One region of the Streptomyces sp. Z423-1 genome, then DNA from elsewhere that is predicted to be linked to it. Evidence: riboswitches for the same ligand, from Rfam matches in the RefSeq annotation. Region 1 holds a riboswitch; each other region holds the start of a gene.
What was found. Region 1 has a riboswitch for cobalamin ahead of HJD23_RS33175 (cobalamin biosynthesis protein). Riboswitches for the same ligand answer to the same signal wherever they lie in the genome.

Region 1 (5,522 bases):
TCAGTTCACCTTTCGTTCACCTAGGTTACCTACGGTCGTCCAGCCAATGACCTCGAACGATTGCCTGGGTAAATGGAAGGCATCTCGCTGATCCTCGCGATTGTGGTGGTAACCGCACTCGCGTTCGATTTTACGAACGGTTTCCACGACACCGCGAACGCGATGGCCACCACCATCTCGACAGGTGCCCTCCGACCCAAGGTCGCGGTGGCCATGTCCGCCGTCCTCAACCTGGTCGGCGCCTTCCTGTCCGTGGAGGTCGCGAACACGATTTCCAAGGGCCTGGTGGACGAGAGCGGCATCCGTCCCGAGGTCATCTTCGCCGCCCTGGTCGGCGCGATCCTGTGGAACCTGCTGACCTGGCTGGTCGGCCTGCCGTCCTCCTCCTCGCACGCCCTGATGGGCGGCCTGATCGGCGCCACCGTCGCCTCGGCCGGTGTCGGCGCGGTGCACGGCGACGTGCTCGTCACCAAGGTGCTGATCCCGGCGATCGCGGCCCCGCTGGTCGCGGGCGTCGCGGCGATGCTCGGTGCCCGGCTGACGTACCGGCTGGGCAAGAAGGCCGAAGACACCCAGGCCGCCGCCAAGGGCTACCGCGCCGGCCAGATCGCCTCCGCGGGCCTGGTCTCCCTGGCCCACGGCACCAACGACGCGCAGAAGACCATGGGCATCATCACCCTCGCCCTGGTCGCCGGCGGCACCCTCGCCCCCGACTCCGACCCGCCCATGTGGGTCATCCTCTCCGCGGGCCTGGCCATCGCGCTCGGCACCTACCTCGGCGGCTGGCGCATCATCCGCACCATGGGCAAGGGCCTGACCGACCTGCAGCCGCAGCAGGGGTTCGCCGCGCAGACCAGCGCCGCGACCGTCATCCTGGCCTCCTCCCACCTCGGCTTCTCCCTCTCCACCACGCACTCGGTCTCCGGCGCGGTGATGGGCGCGGGCCTGGGCCGCAAGGGCGGCGTGGTCCGCTGGTCCACCGCCACCCGGATGTTCGTCGCCTGGGGTCTGACGCTCCCGGCCGCCGCGCTGGTCGGCGCGATCGCCGAGTGGGTGACCGGCTTCGGCTCCTGGGGCACCGCCGTCGTGGCCGTCTTCCTGGTCGGCTCCAGCGCCGCGATCTGGAAGATCTCCCGCCGCGAGGTCGTGAACCACACGAACGTCAACGACACGGACGAGGAACCGGCCGGCGTGGTGACGGCGGCGATGGCCGCGGTCACGCCGCCTCCGACCGGCGCGCCGGTGGACGACCTCGCCACCACGATCCCCGCACAGAAGACGGCCGCGGAGCCGACGCCCTCTCAGGCCACCGTCTGAGCACCCGGTTACTGAAGGAAAGCAGCAGCAGATGAAGATCGACTGGGCGGCCCTCGGCTCCGTCTTCGGCGTCAGCCTCGTGGTCACGGTGGCCCTGGTGGGCCTGTTCACCCTCGGCATCACCGGCCTGTCGCGGCGCGAACGCGCGGCGCGGCAGGGCGAGTCGGCGGCGCTGGCGGTGACCGGCGCGTACGCCGCGTTCGCGGCCTGCGTGGCGGCTGTGGGATACGGGATCTATCTGATCGTGGCCTGACGGCCGTCGGCGATCCGCGCCCTGCACGGTGCCCCCAACAGGGGGCACGGGCAGGGCGCTTCGGCGTGCGCCGACGAAGGAGTAGCGCACGTACGCGAGTACCAGTGCCGCATGTGTCGTGTGGGCCTCAGCACACTTGCCCCGCCGCAGGTCAACGGCAAGTTGACGGCTGTTCCGGCCCCGTGGTGGACTGCCGGAGCCATGTACGGCGGCAGGAGAGGAAGCCGGTGCGAATCCGGCGCGGTCCCGCCACTGTGACCGGGGAAGGAACTCCCCGGGAGCCAGGAACTCTCACCGCCGGTCTCGTCGAACCAGGGCGTGGACACCCTGAGTGAGGACATAACGCGATGCTCGGCTGCCCAGTGAGGTCCAGAACCAGGTCTCTGCCCGACCGCACGGCCGGCTGAGCCCCATGCGTGCCGATCGCGTTTTCGCGTACGGCGCCGCCGCCGGCCTCCTCGGCGACCTGATCCTCGGCGATCCGCGCCGTGGGCACCCGGTCGCCGCGTTCGGGCGGGCCGCCGCCGCCGTGGAACGGGTGTTGTGGCGCGACCACCGCGCGTGGGGTGCGGCGCACACCGCCGTGTGCGCCGGTGGCGCCGTCGCGCTCGGTGTCCTCGCCCGCAGGGTCGTACGGTCCTCCCCCGCCGCCTCCGTCGCCCTCACCGGACTCGCCACCTGGGCCGTCGTCGGGGGGACTTCGCTGGCCCGGGAGGCGCGGGCCGTCGGGCGTGCCCTGGAGGCGGGGGACGTCGAGGGGGCGCGGGCTCGGCTGCCGCATCTGTGCGGGCGGGATCCGCAGGCCCTGGACGCCGACGGGATCGCCCGGGCCGTGGTCGAGTCGGTGGCCGAGAACACCTCCGACGCGGTGGTGGGAGCGCTGGTGTGGGGGGCCGTCGGCGGGGTGCCCGGGCTGGTCGGCTTCCGGGCCGTCAACACGCTGGACGCCATGATCGGGCACAAGTCGCCCAGGTACCGGCGGTACGGGTGGGCCTCCGCCCGGCTCGACGACCTCGCCGGGTGGCCGGGGGCCCGGCTGACCGCCGTGCTGGCCGCCCTCGCCGGACCGGATCCGCGCGCGGCCGTACGGGCCTGGCGCGAGGACGCGGACAAGCATCCCAGCCCCAACGCCGGGCCCGTGGAGGCGTCGTTCGCGGGGGCGCTGGGGGTACGGCTGGGCGGGACCCTCTCGTACGGAGGGCGGATCGAGCACCGGCCTGTGCTCAACGGCCGAGGACGCGCGGTCGGGGTCGGCGACATCGAGCGGGCGGTACGGCTCTCCCGGCGCGTCGGCTGGCTCGCGCTCGGCGTGTGCGCGGGCGCGGGCGCGCGGATGCTGAAGAAGGGGCGTACGTCATGAGCGGGGGACTGCTGGTCGCCGGTACCACCTCCGACGCCGGTAAGAGCGTCGTCACCGCCGGGATCTGCCGCTGGCTGGTGCGGCAGGGCGTCAAGGTCGCGCCCTTCAAGGCGCAGAACATGTCGCTCAATTCGTTCGTCACCCGCGAGGGTGCCGAGATCGGACGGGCGCAGGCCATGCAGGCACAGGCGTGCCGCGTGGAGCCGACCGCGCTGATGAATCCCGTGCTGCTCAAGCCGGGTGGCGAGCAGAGCAGCCAGGTGGTGCTGCTGGGCAAGCCCGTCGGGGAGATGAGTGCGCGCGGGTATCACGGGGGGCGGCAGCAGCGGCTCCTCGGAACCGTGCTCGACTGTCTTGCCGAACTGCGGGGCACGTATGACGCGGTGATCTGTGAGGGGGCCGGCAGCCCGGCCGAGATCAATCTGCGCCGGACCGACATCGTGAACATGGGGATCGCCCGGGGCGCCCGGCTCCCCGTGCTCGTCGTCGGCGACATCGACCGCGGCGGGGTCTTCGCGTCCTTCTACGGGACCGTGGCGCTGCTGTCGCCCGAAGACCAGGAGTTCGTCGCCGGGTTCCTCGTCAACAAGTTCCGAGGGGATGTCTCCCTGCTGGAGCCGGGGCTGGACATGCTCCATTCGCTCACCGGGCGGCGGACATACGGGGTGCTGCCGTACCGGCACGGGCTCGGGATCGACGAGGAGGACGGGCTCCGGGTCTCCCTGCGCGGGACCGTGCGGGAGTCCGTCGTCGCGCCGCCCGTCGGCGAGGACGTGCTGCGCGTCGCCGTGTGTGCCGTACCGCTGATGTCCAACTTCACGGACGTGGACGCCCTCGCCGCCGAACCCGGTGTCGTGGTGCGGTTCGTGGACCGGCCGGAGGAGCTGGCCGACGCGGATCTCGTGGTGATACCGGGGACGCGCGGGACCGTACGGGCGCTGGAGTGGCTGCGCGAGCGGGGCCTCGCGGCGGCCATCGCCCGCAGGGCCGCCGAGCGCAGGCCCGTGCTCGGGATCTGCGGCGGCTTCCAGATCCTCGGCGAGCACATCGAGGACGACGTGGAGAGCCGGCGCGGGCAGGTCGACGGCCTCGGGGTCCTGCCCGTCCGGGTGCGGTTCGCCCGGGAGAAGACCCTCACCCGACCCGTCGGCGAGGCTCTCGGCGAGCCCGTCGAGGGGTACGAGATCCATCACGGCGTCGCCGACGTCACGGGCGGCGAAGCCTTCCTCGACGGCTGCCGGGTCGGGCAGACCTGGGGCACGCACTGGCACGGCTCGCTGGAGTCGGACGGTTTCCGGCGGGCCTTCCTGCGCGAGGTGGCGGCCGCCGCGGGCCGCCGCTTCGTGCCGGCGCCCGGCACCTCCTTCGCCGCGCTCCGCGAGGAGCAGCTCGACCGGCTCGGCGACCTGATCGAACAGCACGCGGACACGGACGCGCTGTGGCGGCTCATCGAGTCCGGCGCGCCGCAAGGACTGCCCTTCATTCCACCGGGAGCGCCCGCATGAGCACTGTGTTGTTGTTGTCGACCGCCGACACCGATCTGCTGGCGGCCCGTGCCTCCGGCGCCCCCTACCGGATCGGCAACCCGACCCGCGTCGACGTCGGCAGCGAGCTGCCCGCGCTGATCGAGGGCGCGGACCTCGCCGTCGTACGACTGCTGGGCGGCAAGCGGGCCTGGGAGGACGGGCTGGCGAGGCTCAAGTCCTCGGGGATTCCGACCGTGTTGCTCGGCGGCGAGGCCGTGCCGGACGCCGAGCTGATGGCGGAGTCGTCCGTGCCCGCCGGTGTCGTGGCGGAGGCGCTGCGCTATCTCGTCGAGGGCGGGCCCGCCAACCTCACCGAGCTGGCGCGGTTCCTGTCGGACACCGTGCTGCTGACGGGTGAGGGGTTCGTCGAGCCGCAGAAGATGCCGGAGTACGGGGTCCATGGCTCCCGTCCGCTCGAAGAGGGCCGTCCGACCGTCGGCGTGCTCTTCTACCGGGCCCATGAGCTCAGCGGCAACACCGCCTTCGTCGACACCCTGTGCGACGCCATCGAGGCACGGGGCGCCAACGCCCTGCCCGTGTACTGCGGTTCGCTGCGGGGCGCGGACGCCGGGCTGTACGACATCCTCGCGCGGGCCGACGCCCTGGTCGCCACCGTCCTCGCAGCGGGCGGCACGCACGCCTCGCAGGCCTCGGCGGGCGGAGATGAAGAGGCCTGGGACATCGGGCAGCTCGCCGAGCTCGACGTCCCGGTGCTGCAAGGCCTGTGCCTCACCTCCTCGCGGGCCGCCTGGGACGAGTCGGACGCCGCCCTCTCCCCCATGGACGCGGCGATGCAGGTCGCGATCCCGGAGTTCGACGGGCGGCTGATCACCGTGCCGTTCTCGTTCAAGGAGCAGGGACCGGACGACGTACCGGTGTACGTCGCCGACCCCGAGCGGGCGGCGCGGGTGGCCGGGATCGCCGTACGGCATGCGCAGCTGAAGCACAAGCCGAACGCGGACAAGAAGCTCGCGCTGGTCTTCACCGCGTACCCGACCAAGCACTCGCGCGTCGGCAACGCGGTCGGCCTCGACACGCCCGCGTCGGCGGTACGAGTCCTGGACGC
Region 2 (5,522 bases), 4.4 Mb from region 1:
GTCGAGGAACGGGGTCCGGGCCGCCGCCATGTCGATGAGGCCGCGCTGCGGGATCTCCCACGCCGTGCGGTACAGCCGCCGTACGTCCTCGGGGATCCAGGCGAAGTCCTGCACCGAGCCGTTCGCCTCGCGCAGCGCCTCACGGGTGCGGGCGTCCCAGACGCCGAGGGCCTTCAGTTCCTGCACCAGGTAAGAGTTGACCTGGAGGAACTCGCCGGACAGGGTCTCGCGCTTGAAGAGGTTGGACACCTGCGGCTCGATGCACTCGTAGACACCGGCGATCGAGGCGATGGTCGCGGTGGGCGCGATGGCCAGCAGCAGGGAGTTGCGCATCCCGACGGCGGCGATCCGCTCGCGCAGCGCCGCCCAGCGCTCCGGCCAGGTCCGCTCGACGTCGAAGTGGTCCGGGTGCAGCACGCCCCGCGCGGTACGGGTCTTCTCCCACGCGGGCAGCGGCCCGTTGCGCTCGGCGAGGTCGGCGGAGGCCTCGTACGCGGCGAGCATGATGCGCTCGGCGATGCGGGTGGAGAGTTGGTGGGCCTCGGGCGAGTCGAAGGGCAGCCGCAGCTTGAAGAAGACGTCCTGCAGGCCCATCGCGCCGAGGCCGACGGGGCGCCAGCGGGCGTTGGAGCGGCCCGCCTGCTCGGTCGGGTAGAAGTTGATGTCGACCACGCGGTCGAGGAAGGTGACGGCGGTGCGGACGGTGGCGTCCAGCCGCTCCCAGTCGATGCTCTGAGTCGCCGTATCGACAAAGGCACCCAGGTTCACCGACCCCAGGTTGCAGACGGCCGTCTCCCCGTCGCTGGTGACCTCCAGGATCTCCGTGCAGAGGTTCGAGGAGTGGATGACCTGGCCCGGCTCGGCGGTCTGGTTGGCGGTGCGGTTGGCGGCGTCCTTGAAGGTCATCCAGCCGTTGCCGGTCTGCGCGAGGGTGCGCATCATCCGGCCGTACAGCTCGCGGGCGGGCAGGGTCTTCTTCGCCAGGCCCTGTTCCTCGGCCTTGCGGTACGCGGCGTCGAACTCCTCGCCCCACAGGTCGACCAGCTCGGGCACGTCCGACGGCGAGAACAGCGACCACGGCGCGTCCGCGTTCACCCGGCGCATGAACTCGTCCGGGATCCAGTGCGCGAGGTTGAGGTTGTGCGTACGGCGGGCGTCCTCGCCGGTGTTGTCCCGCAGCTCCAGGAACTCCTCGATGTCGGAGTGCCAGGTCTCCAGGTAGACCGCCGCCGCGCCCTTGCGCCGGCCGCCCTGGTTCACGGCGGCGACCGAGGCGTCCAGCGTCTTCAGGAACGGGACGATGCCGTTGGAGTGGCCGTTGGTGCCGCGGATCAGGGAGCCGCGGGAACGGATCCGGGAGTACGAAAGACCGATGCCGCCGGCGTGCTTGGAGAGGCGGGCGACCTGGTGGTAGCGGTCATAGAGGGAGTCCAGCTCGTCCTTGGGGGAGTCGAGGAGGTAGCAGGACGACATCTGGGGGTGCCGGGTGCCGGAGTTGAAGAGGGTGGGGGAGGAGGGGAGGTAGTCGAGGCGGCTCATGAGCCCGTAGAGCGCGGCGACTTCCTCGACGGACCTCACCGTGTCGTCTTCGGCGAGCCCTGCGGCGACGCGCAGCATGAAGTGCTGGGGCGTCTCGATGACCTTGCGGGTGATCGGGTGCCGGAGCAGATAGCGGCTGTACAGGGTGCGCAGGCCGAAGTAGCCGAAGCGGTCGTCGGCGTCCGGGTCGACAAGCGCGTCGAGCCGGGCGGCGTGCAGGCGTACGAACTCGGCGGTCCGGTCGGCGATGAGCCCCTCCCGATGCCCGACCGTGACGGACTCGGTGAAGGACGTCACGCCCTGGGAGGCGGCCTCGGCGGCGATGGAGACGGTCAGCAGCCGGGCGGCCAGCCGGGAGTAGGCGGGGTCCTCGGAGATGAGGCCGGCGGCGGCCTCCGTGGCCAGCTCGCGCAGCTCCGTCTCGTCCGCCCGGGCGGACCGGCCGCGCAACGCGGCAGCGGCCACCCGGCCGGGGTCGGCGTCGGGGAGGTCGGCGGTCAGCTCGGTCAGGGTCCGCAGCAGTGCGGTTCCGGGGCCGTCGGACTCCGGGGTCGCTGAGGCCGGTTCGGCTGGCGCGATGGTCACGGGGGGCTCTCCCTCGCTCGGCACGGGGGCCTTGCGGAGGACAGGGGGCAGCACACGAGCGCACGCGGCGTCGCGTCCACCGGCCCATTCCACGAGGCCCGGACGTCAGGGCACCCGGACCGGTTGGCCGGGCGCACTGTCGGCAGGTCCTCGGACTGACTCTCGTACCACGACATGCGGGCATACGTGTACGAGTACACCGTTGCGGGACAGTTCCGGATTCGCACCGGATTCCCCTGCGACGACAGCGAGCATGAGCATACATGTTGTGCCGGGTGCGGAAGGCACCCCCATATGTTGTGTCGCCGATGACTTCAGAGCGTCAACTCATAGGTGATGAGCGTGATGTCGTCGAGGTGGGGGACCGGGTTCCAGTCGCGGTCCGGTGTGCGGGTGAAGCCCAGGCGTTCGTAGATGCGGTGGGCTGCGTGCATGGTGCGCTGGGTCGACAGGACGATGCCCGTGCAGCCGTGTGTGGTGCGTGCCCGGTCGATGCAGGCGCGTACGAGGGTCTCGCCGATGCCTCGGCCGCGGGCCTCGTGGGCGACGGCGAGCATGCGGATCTCGGCCTCTCCGGGGCGCGCTATGTCGGCCATGGGGCCGCCGGACGGGACGAAGGTCACGCCGCCCAGGATCCGGTCGTTCTCCGCGGCCACCAGGACCTCGGCTGCGGCGGCCCGTTTGGCGACGTTTCTGAGTTCGCCGAGGTATGTGTCGCTCTCGCCGAAGTCGAGGAGGCCGTCCTGGAGGTAGGCCTGGGCTGTGATGTCGCCGAGGGTCTCGTATTCGGTGGGGTCCGCGGGGCGGATGGCTATGTCCATGGAGGTGAGTGTGTACGACAGCGGGCCGCCGTGGTGCTTGGTGCCGGCGGCCCGCTGCGGGTTGTTTCTCAGTGGCTCGACCCCGCGGTCGCCGGGGGGAGTTCCACCTTGACGCCCGGGTCGCCCGCGTCCGCCGTGTAGTCCTCGGGGCTCGTCTCATCCGTACCCTCGGGGGCCTTCGCCGCCCTCAGGACGAAGGTGAGGACCACCGTCACCACCAGGTTGAGGACGAACGCCGTGAGGCCGATGTAGCCGATCTCGCCGATGCCGGGGATCTCCGCCGAGGAGCCGCCGAAGTGCTTCTGCGTCGGCGAGGCGACGCCGTACGCCGCGACCGTGCCGTAGATCATTCCGACCGCCCAGCCGGCCAGCAGCGCCCAGCGGTGGAACCAGCGGGTGAACAGACCGCCGACCAGGGCGGGCATGGTCTGGAGGATCCAGATGCCGCCGAGCAGCTGGAAGTTGATCGCGACCGTCTTGTCCATGCCGAGGACGAAGACCAGCGCGCCGACCTTCACCAGCAGGGACACCAGCTTGGAGACCTTGGTCTCCTGAGCGGGCGTGGCGTCCGGCTTGATGAAGTCCTTGTAGATGTTGCGGGTGAAGAGGTTCGCCGCCGCGATCGACATGATGGCCGCCGGGACCAGCGCGCCGATGCCGATCGCCGCGAACGCCACGCCCGCGAACCAGGCCGGGAACATGTTCTCGAACAGCTGCGGGATCGCCAGCTGGCCGTTCTCCACCTTGATACCGGCCGCGATCGCCATGAAGCCGAGCAGGCCGAGCATGCCCAGCATCAGCGAGTACAGCGGCAGGATCGTGGAGTTGCGGCGGATCACGTCCCGGCTGCGACTGGACAGCACCGCCGTCACGCTGTGCGGGTACATGAACAGCGCGAGGGCCGAGCCCAGCGCCAGCGTGGCGTACGTCCACTGCGAGGCCGCGTTCGGTACGAGTGCGCCGGCACCCGCCGCCGTGTACTTCTCGCTCGCCGCGCTGAAGATGTCGTCGAAGCCGCCCAGCTTGATCGGGATGTAGATGATCGCGACGGCGATGACGATGTAGATCAGCGTGTCCTTCACGAACGCGATCAGGGCCGGCGCCCGCAGACCCGACGAGTACGTGTACGCGGCCAGCACGCCGAAGGCGATCAGCAGCGGCAGGTCCTTGATGAACCAGTTGGTGTCCTCACCGCCGCCGATGCCCATCACGTCCAGCACGGCCTGGATGCCGACCAGTTGGAGGGCGATGTACGGCATCGTGGCGAGGATGCCGGTGACCGCCACCGCGAGGGAGAGGCCCTTCGAGTCGAAGCGGCCGCGGACGAAGTCCGAGGTGGTGACGTATCCGTGCTTGTGGGAGACCGACCACAGACGCGGCAGGAAGATGAACATCAGCGGGTAGATGAGGATCGTGTACGGCACCGCGAAGAAGCCCGCCGCGCCCGCCGCGTAGATCGCCGCCGGTACGGCGACGAAGGTGTACGCCGTGTAGAGGTCGCCGCCCAGCAGGAACCAGGTGATCCAGGTGCCGAACGACCGGCCGCCCAGGCCCCATTCGTCGAGGCTGTGCTCGTTCTCGGCCTTGCGCCAGCGCGCGGCGAGGAAGCCCATCACCGTGACGGCGACGAAGAAGAGGATGAAGACGGCGAGTGCGACGCCGTTCACGCCGTCGTTCATGCTCCCGCACCCCCCTGCGCCTTACGGGCGCGCTGGTCGCGCTGCCACAGCCGGTACGCGATCATGGTGAGCGCGGTGGAGATCACGACCCAGGCCATCTGGTACCAGTAGAAGAACGGGATGCCGATGAACACCGGCTCCATCTTCGCGTACGAGCCCACCCAGAGCATGGCCACGAAGGGCGCTATCAGGCAGAGGGCGACGACGACCCGTAGCGGCGTCACCACCGGCCCTCTGTTCACATCTGGGGCATCTGACATCTGACGGCTCCGTCCCCTCGCTGATCACCTGGTGTAATGCGCAGGCAATCTAGGTCACGGTGTCCCGCCACCGGAAGCCCTTGTTCACATACCGGTACCTCGGCAGCAGCGGAAGCCTCGCCGGGGGTCCCTTTCCTCCCGGCCTGTCCGCGTTCGCTCCTTCTCCCCCGCGTGGTGCCCCCGGCCTGGCCCGGCCCCCGGCTGCTACGCCTCGGGCCGCTTCAGCCGTGCCACGAACTTGTACCGGTCGCCGCGGTACACCGACCGGACCCACTCCACCGGCTTGCCGTCGCGGTCCAGGGAGTGCCGGGACAGCATCAGCATCGGCAGGCCGACGTCGGTGCCGAGGAGCCCGGCCTCCCTGGGGGTGGCCAGCGAGGTCTCGATGGTCTCCTCGGCCTCCGCGAGATGGACGTCGTACACCTCGGCGAGGGCGGTGTAGAGGGACGTGTACTTGACGAGCGACCTGCGCAGGGCCGGGAAGCGCTTGGCGCTCAGGTGGGTGGTCTCGATGGCCATCGGCTCGCCGTTGGCCATGCGCAGCCGTTCGATGCGCAGGACGCGGCCGCCGGGGGTGATGTCGAGCAGCTCGGCGAGCCGGTCGTCGGCGGTGACGTAGCCGATGTCCAGCAGCTGCG
Region 3 (5,522 bases), 6.1 Mb from region 1:
GCCTCCACCTTCGCCACGCTCAACGACATGTTCGGAAACCGCACGGTGTGCGGTATCGGGCGCGGCGACTCGGCGATGCGGGTGGCCGGCCGCAAGCCCAACACGCTGGCCCGGATCAGCGAGGCCATGAAGGTCATCCGGGCGCTGGGCAGCGGCCGGGAGGCCGACCTCGGCGGCACGGTGATCAGGTTCCCGTGGATCAAGCCGGGCGCCCAACTGCCCGTATGGATGGCGGCGTACGGGCCCAAGGCGCTGAAGATGACCGGCGAGGAGGCGGACGGGTTCATCCTCCAGCTCGCCGACCTGTATCTGACCGAGTACATGGTCAAGGCGGTCAAGGACGCGGCCGTCGCCGCCGGGCGCGACCCTGCCGAGGTGACCATCTGCGTGGCCGCCCCCGCCTACGTCACCGAGGACGACTCGCCCGAAGCCCTGGCGCACGCGCGGGAGCAGTGCCGCTGGTTCGGCGGGATGGTGGGCAACCATGTCGCCGACCTGGTCGCCAAGTACGGCGAGCACTCGGCGGCCGTACCCGACGAACTCACCGACTACATCAAGGCCCGTGAGGGCTACGACTACTCCCACCACGGGCGCAGCGGAAACCCCGACACCCGGTTCGTGCCGGACGAGATCGTCGACCGGTTCTGCCTCATCGGGCCGGTCGAGAGGCACATCGAGAAACTCAACGCGCTGCGTGAGCTGGGCGTCGACCAGTTCGCGGTGTACGACATGCACGACGCGCAGGAAGCGGTGATCGACGCGTACGGCGCACAGGTCATCCCGGCGGTCAACGCCTGATCCACCACCCCCGGGGTCAACGCCTGACCCACGCTCCACCCCGACCCCCCCCACACCTTGTCCCCCCTCTCCGCTCCCCCGGAGAGGGGCCCAAGGCCAGCCCCGCACGGCCTCTCCCGTCCCACCTTGTCGATTGGCCTGCCCATGACCGAAACAGTCCCCACGGGGTCGCCCGCCGCCCGGACCGCCGACACCGACGGCCGGATAGAACTCGCCCCCGAGGCCTTCCCCACCGACAGTCCGTTCGCCAACGAGGACCTGCGTCCCGTCCCGGTCGCCGAGCGCAAGTGGACGACCTACAACTTCGCGGCGCTGTGGATCTCCATGGCGCACTGCATCCCCAGCTGGACCCTGGCCTCCGGCCTGGTGGCGCTCGGCATGGACTGGAAGCAGGCGGTCTTCACCATCGCGCTGGCCAACGTCATCGTGCTACTGCCGATGCTGGCCACCGGCCACGCCGGCCCCAAGTACGGCATCCCCTTCCCGGTGCTCGCCCGCGCCTCCTTCGGGCTGCGCGGCGCCAACGTCCCGGCGCTGATCCGGGCGGCGGTGGCGTGCGGCTGGTTCGGCATCCAGACCTGGATCGGCGGCAGCGGCATCTTCGTCCTCGGCTCCAAGCTCACCGGCGGTGAGTGGGAGAAGGCCGGGCAGATCGCCGGCAACCCCTGGCCGTTGTGGCTGTGCTTCATCCTGTTCTGGGCCGTGCAGATCGCCATCATCTACCGCGGCATGGACTTCCTGCGGCACTTCGAGAACTGGGCCGCGCCCTTCGTGATCGTCGGCGCCTTCGTGCTGCTGATCTGGATCGCGGTGGAGGCAAACGGTTTCGGCGAGTTGCTGTCGCAGCCCTCGCAACTCGGCTGGGGCGCGGACTTCTGGCCGGTCTTCTTCCCGTCCCTCATGGGCATGATCGGCTTCTGGGCGACCCTCTCGCTCAACATCCCCGACTTCACCCGCTTCGGCGCCAGCCAGCGCGCCCAGACGTGGGGTCAGTCACTGGGCCTGCCCACGACGATGACCCTGTTCGCGATCCTCGCCGTGCTGGTCACCTCCGGCTCCGAGGTGGTCTACGGCGAGGCGATCTGGGACCCGGTCGTCCTCGCCGCCAAGGCGGACAACGTCTTCGGCCTGCTCTTCGCGCTCATCACCGTGCTGGTCGCCACCATCTCCGTGAACATCGCGGCCAACGTGGTGTCCCCGGCGTACGACCTGGCCAACCTGGCGCCGAAGTTCATCAACTTCCGTACCGGCGCGCTGATCACGGGCGTCATCGGCGTCCTGATCTTCCCGTGGAAACTGATCTCGACGCCCGAGTTCTACATCTTCACCTGGCTCGGCGTGGTCGGCGGCCTGCTCGGCACGGTCGCGGGCATCCTGATCGCCGACTACTGGATCGTCCGGCGTACGGTCCTGCATCTGGCGGATCTGTACACGCCGGGCGGGCGCTACTGGTACACCTCCGGCTGGAACTGGCGGGCCCTGGTGGCGTTCGTGGTCGGCGGTGTGCTGGCCGTCGGCGGGTCGTACTCCTCGGTGAACGCGGACGGAGTGAAGTCCGGCCCCTTCCCGGCGGACGGCGTGATCCCGTTCCTGAAACCGCTCGCCGACTACGGCTGGGCGGTGGGCCTGGCGGCCTCACTGCTGCTGTACGTGGCGCTGATGCTGCCGCGTGAGCGCACCGCGTCCTGACAGGTCGCCCGTCGGAGGGCGGTCGGCCTACTGACCGCCCTCCAGCGCCGCCACCGCCTCCTTGGCCGCCTTGATCGCACCCTTGTTGATCTCGTCGGAGCTGGGCGCACCCTTCGACTCGAAGTCGGAGCCGTTGTACGTCACGACCACCAGCGCGTTGGAGGCGCGCGCGATCACCACGCCCTCGCGGGTCTTCTGGTCGTCCTCGGTGGTGAGGTTCACGACGGAGTAGGCCGCGTCCCCCACGCCGGGGACGACGCCACCGCCGCTCTTCTCCTCGACGCGCTGCTGGTACTGCTTCTGCGCATCGTCGTCCGAGTCGCGGATCTCGAAGGAGACGTCGAGCCAGCGGTAGTCGTAGCCCTTGAGGGCGTTCCAGGAGCAGGTGCGGCGCACCGAACTGTCCGTCGAGGCGATCTCCTTCCCGGCCGTCTTGGCGCCCGGTACCAGCGACGTGATCGTCTTCTTGGCGAGGCTGCCGCACGGCGCCGGGGCCTTGGTGTACGTCTTCGGCACGGCCGTCGAGGACGGTGCCGAGGCGGACTGGGTCCCGGTCCTGTCCGCCGCCTTGTCCTGGGCGGCGGGCGCGGCGGACTCCGGGCCGGAGGTGAGCGCCCAGCCCGCGCAGGCGAGCACGGCGACCGGGGTCAGGCGCGCGGTGAGAGCGAGCGGCAGAGGTAGGGAACGCACGGCGCACTTCTCGTGGGGGATGGTGCGGAGGGGGTCCGCACTGCGGACGGGACGCCAGTGTCACACGACTCCCTGTGGGGCGGAAGTGCCAACTCGCTCCGTACTTGAGCGGTAACTGAGCCTGACGGTCGGTGCGTTGTGTGTCCCGTTATGTCCGCGCGGGCGCGGCAGGGGCGGTGCATCCTCGGCTGGGGCAGCCGGCGTGGTGACGAGCTCGGCAGCGGAAGGCAGATCGGTGATGAGGTCGACGCCCTCGCCCGTGGCGCCCTGATGACGCGCCGTGTCGCAGATGCGATGATGCTCGGCGACAAGGCGACGGCGGAACGAGGAAGCCGGTGTGAATCCGGCGCGGTCCCGCCACTGTGATCGGCGAGCGGATCCCGAACAGGCCACTGCCCGAAGGCGGGTGGGAAGGCCGGGACGAGCTTCGACCCGAGAGCCAGGAGACTCACGCGGTCGCCTCCTCGACGAACCCGGGGCGGATTTCCCCGGAGGAGGGTGGTTCGGCATGCCCGTGAGGCCGGCCGAGGGGGCGTACGAGAGCCCGGTGGGCAGAGGGTCGGTCGATCCGGTGCCGTGCCGGGTCGTCGTGTGCCGGGACTGCTGCTGCGGCAGTCCCAAGGTGACCGGGGTGGATCACACGGCGCAGACCGCGCGCCTGCGTGAGACCGCTCCCGTACGCGTCTCCGCCTGTCTGGACGTGTGCGATCAGGCCAACGTGATCGTCGTGCAGCCCTCCGCCGCCGGACGGGCCGCCGGGGCGCGGCCGGTCTGGCTGGGCCTGGTCAACGACCCGGCCGCCACCGAGGACATCGCCGCCTGGGTGAGCGCGGGCGGCCCCGGCATCGCTCCCCGGCCCGAGATCCTCGACCTCTACGCCTTTACCCCGCCTCGGCGCCGCGCGGTCTCCTGAGACCGGCAGCCTGCGCGCCGACCGTCCGTAACACCCGTACGAGAGGAACCTTCCCATGACGGGCAGACGACCGCTGTCCCCCCCCTGCTGGCCATGGCCACAGCTCTGCTGATCTCCGGTTGTGGCGGGAGCGCCCAGGACAACGGCGGTGGCGCCGAGGGCCCGGCCGCGAAGGGCTTCCCGGTCACCGTGTCCAACTGCGGGGTGATGACGACGTTTCAGCGCCCGCCGCAGCGCGCGGTGTCACTGAACCAGCACGCGACCGAGGTGATGCTGGCGCTCGGCCTGGAGAAGTCGATGGTCGGCACGGGCTACCTCGACGACGAGATCCTCCCCGAGTACCGGGCCGCCTACGACAAGGTCGAGGTGCTGTCGAAGGAGTACCCGTCGTACGAGACGCTGCTGGCCGCCGAGCCCGACTTCGTCTACGGCGGCTGGGCCTCCACCTTCGACGAGAAGGAGGGCCGCTCCCGTGACGCCTTCACCAAGGCCGGCATCAACACCCGCCTCAACATCGAGGAGTGCCCGTCCGGGCCGGTCACGATGACCCTGATGGACCGGGAGATCCGCGAGGTCGCCGAGGTCTTCGGCGTCCCGGAGCGGGCCGAGCGGCAGATCGAGCGGCTGCACGCCACCCTGGACGAGGTGGACAGGAAACTCGACGGCGTCGAGCCGGTGAAGCTGTTCGTCTACGACAGCGGCGACAAGACCGCCTTCACCGCGGGTGGCGCGGGCATCGGCAACGACATGATCGAGCGGGCCGGAGGGGTCAACCTCTTCGCCGACCTCGACAAACCGTTCGGTGACGTGTCGTTCGAGCAGGTGGCGGAGCGGGCGCCCGAGGTCATCGTCATCTACGACTACGGCGACCGGACCGTGGCACAGAAGAAGGAGTTCCTGCTCGCGAACCCGGCGCTGAAGGACGTGCCCGCCATCAAGAACCAGCGGTTCGCGGTGCTGCCGCTGTCCTCCACCGTCGTGGGCGTACGGGTGCCCGCGGCCGTTGCGTCGCTGGCCCGTCAGCTCCACCCGGACCGCTTCCGGTGACCGGCGTGACCGAGCCGGCCGCCGCCGAGGCGGTCGGCAAGAGCGACTCCCCCGGAGCAGGGGCCGCGCAGGCCGTGACCGGCCGCCGCAGACTCCCCTACGCCCTGGTGCTGGCCGGGCTCGCCGCCCTGGTGGCGGTGGCGGCGACGGTCGGGATCGCGGCCGGTTCGGTCACGATCCCCGCCGGGGAGGTGTGGGGCATCCTGCTCCACCACCTGCACCCCGCCCTGGCCGAAGCGACGTGGCCCCCGGTGCGGGAGACGATCGTCACCGACGTCCGGCTGCCCCGGGTGCTGTTGTGCGCGGTGGTGGGAGCCGGACTGTCGGTGGCGGGGATGGCGTTGCAGGCCCTGGTCCGCAACCCGCTCGCCGATCCGATGCTGCT

Region 2: linked by a shared signal. The riboswitch ahead of HJD23_RS13325 (ribonucleoside-diphosphate reductase subunit alpha) and the one ahead of HJD23_RS33175 (cobalamin biosynthesis protein) in region 1 are both predicted to bind cobalamin.
Region 3: linked by a shared signal. The riboswitch ahead of HJD23_RS05965 ((2Fe-2S) ferredoxin domain-containing protein) and the one ahead of HJD23_RS33175 (cobalamin biosynthesis protein) in region 1 are both predicted to bind cobalamin.

Annotation. Positions count from the first base shown of each region.
Region 1 covers NZ_CP053109.1:7,368,376-7,373,897, reverse strand. The annotation lists gene HJD23_RS33185 (inorganic phosphate transporter) at 73-1,317, shown strand; gene HJD23_RS33180 (hypothetical protein) at 1,349-1,570, shown strand; cobalamin riboswitch at 1,739-1,882, shown strand; gene HJD23_RS33175 (cobalamin biosynthesis protein) at 1,983-2,930, shown strand; gene HJD23_RS33170 (cobyric acid synthase) at 2,927-4,435, shown strand; gene cobN (cobaltochelatase subunit CobN) at 4,432-5,522, shown strand, end outside.
Region 2 covers NZ_CP053109.1:2,972,438-2,977,959, reverse strand. The annotation lists gene HJD23_RS13325 (ribonucleoside-diphosphate reductase subunit alpha) at 1-2,124, opposite strand, end outside; cobalamin riboswitch at 2,248-2,415, opposite strand; gene HJD23_RS13320 (GNAT family N-acetyltransferase) at 2,439-2,945, opposite strand; gene HJD23_RS13315 (sodium:solute symporter family protein) at 3,014-4,624, opposite strand; gene HJD23_RS13310 (DUF3311 domain-containing protein) at 4,621-4,884, opposite strand; gene HJD23_RS13305 (GntR family transcriptional regulator) at 5,089-5,522, opposite strand, start outside.
Region 3 covers NZ_CP053109.1:1,286,385-1,291,906, reverse strand. The annotation lists gene HJD23_RS05980 (TIGR03842 family LLM class F420-dependent oxidoreductase) at 1-798, shown strand, start outside; gene HJD23_RS05975 (NCS1 family nucleobase:cation symporter-1) at 943-2,487, shown strand; gene HJD23_RS05970 (hypothetical protein) at 2,515-3,177, opposite strand; cobalamin riboswitch at 3,500-3,627, shown strand; gene HJD23_RS05965 ((2Fe-2S) ferredoxin domain-containing protein) at 3,686-4,090, shown strand; gene HJD23_RS05960 (ABC transporter substrate-binding protein) at 4,184-5,137, shown strand; gene HJD23_RS05955 (iron ABC transporter permease) at 5,212-5,522, shown strand, end outside.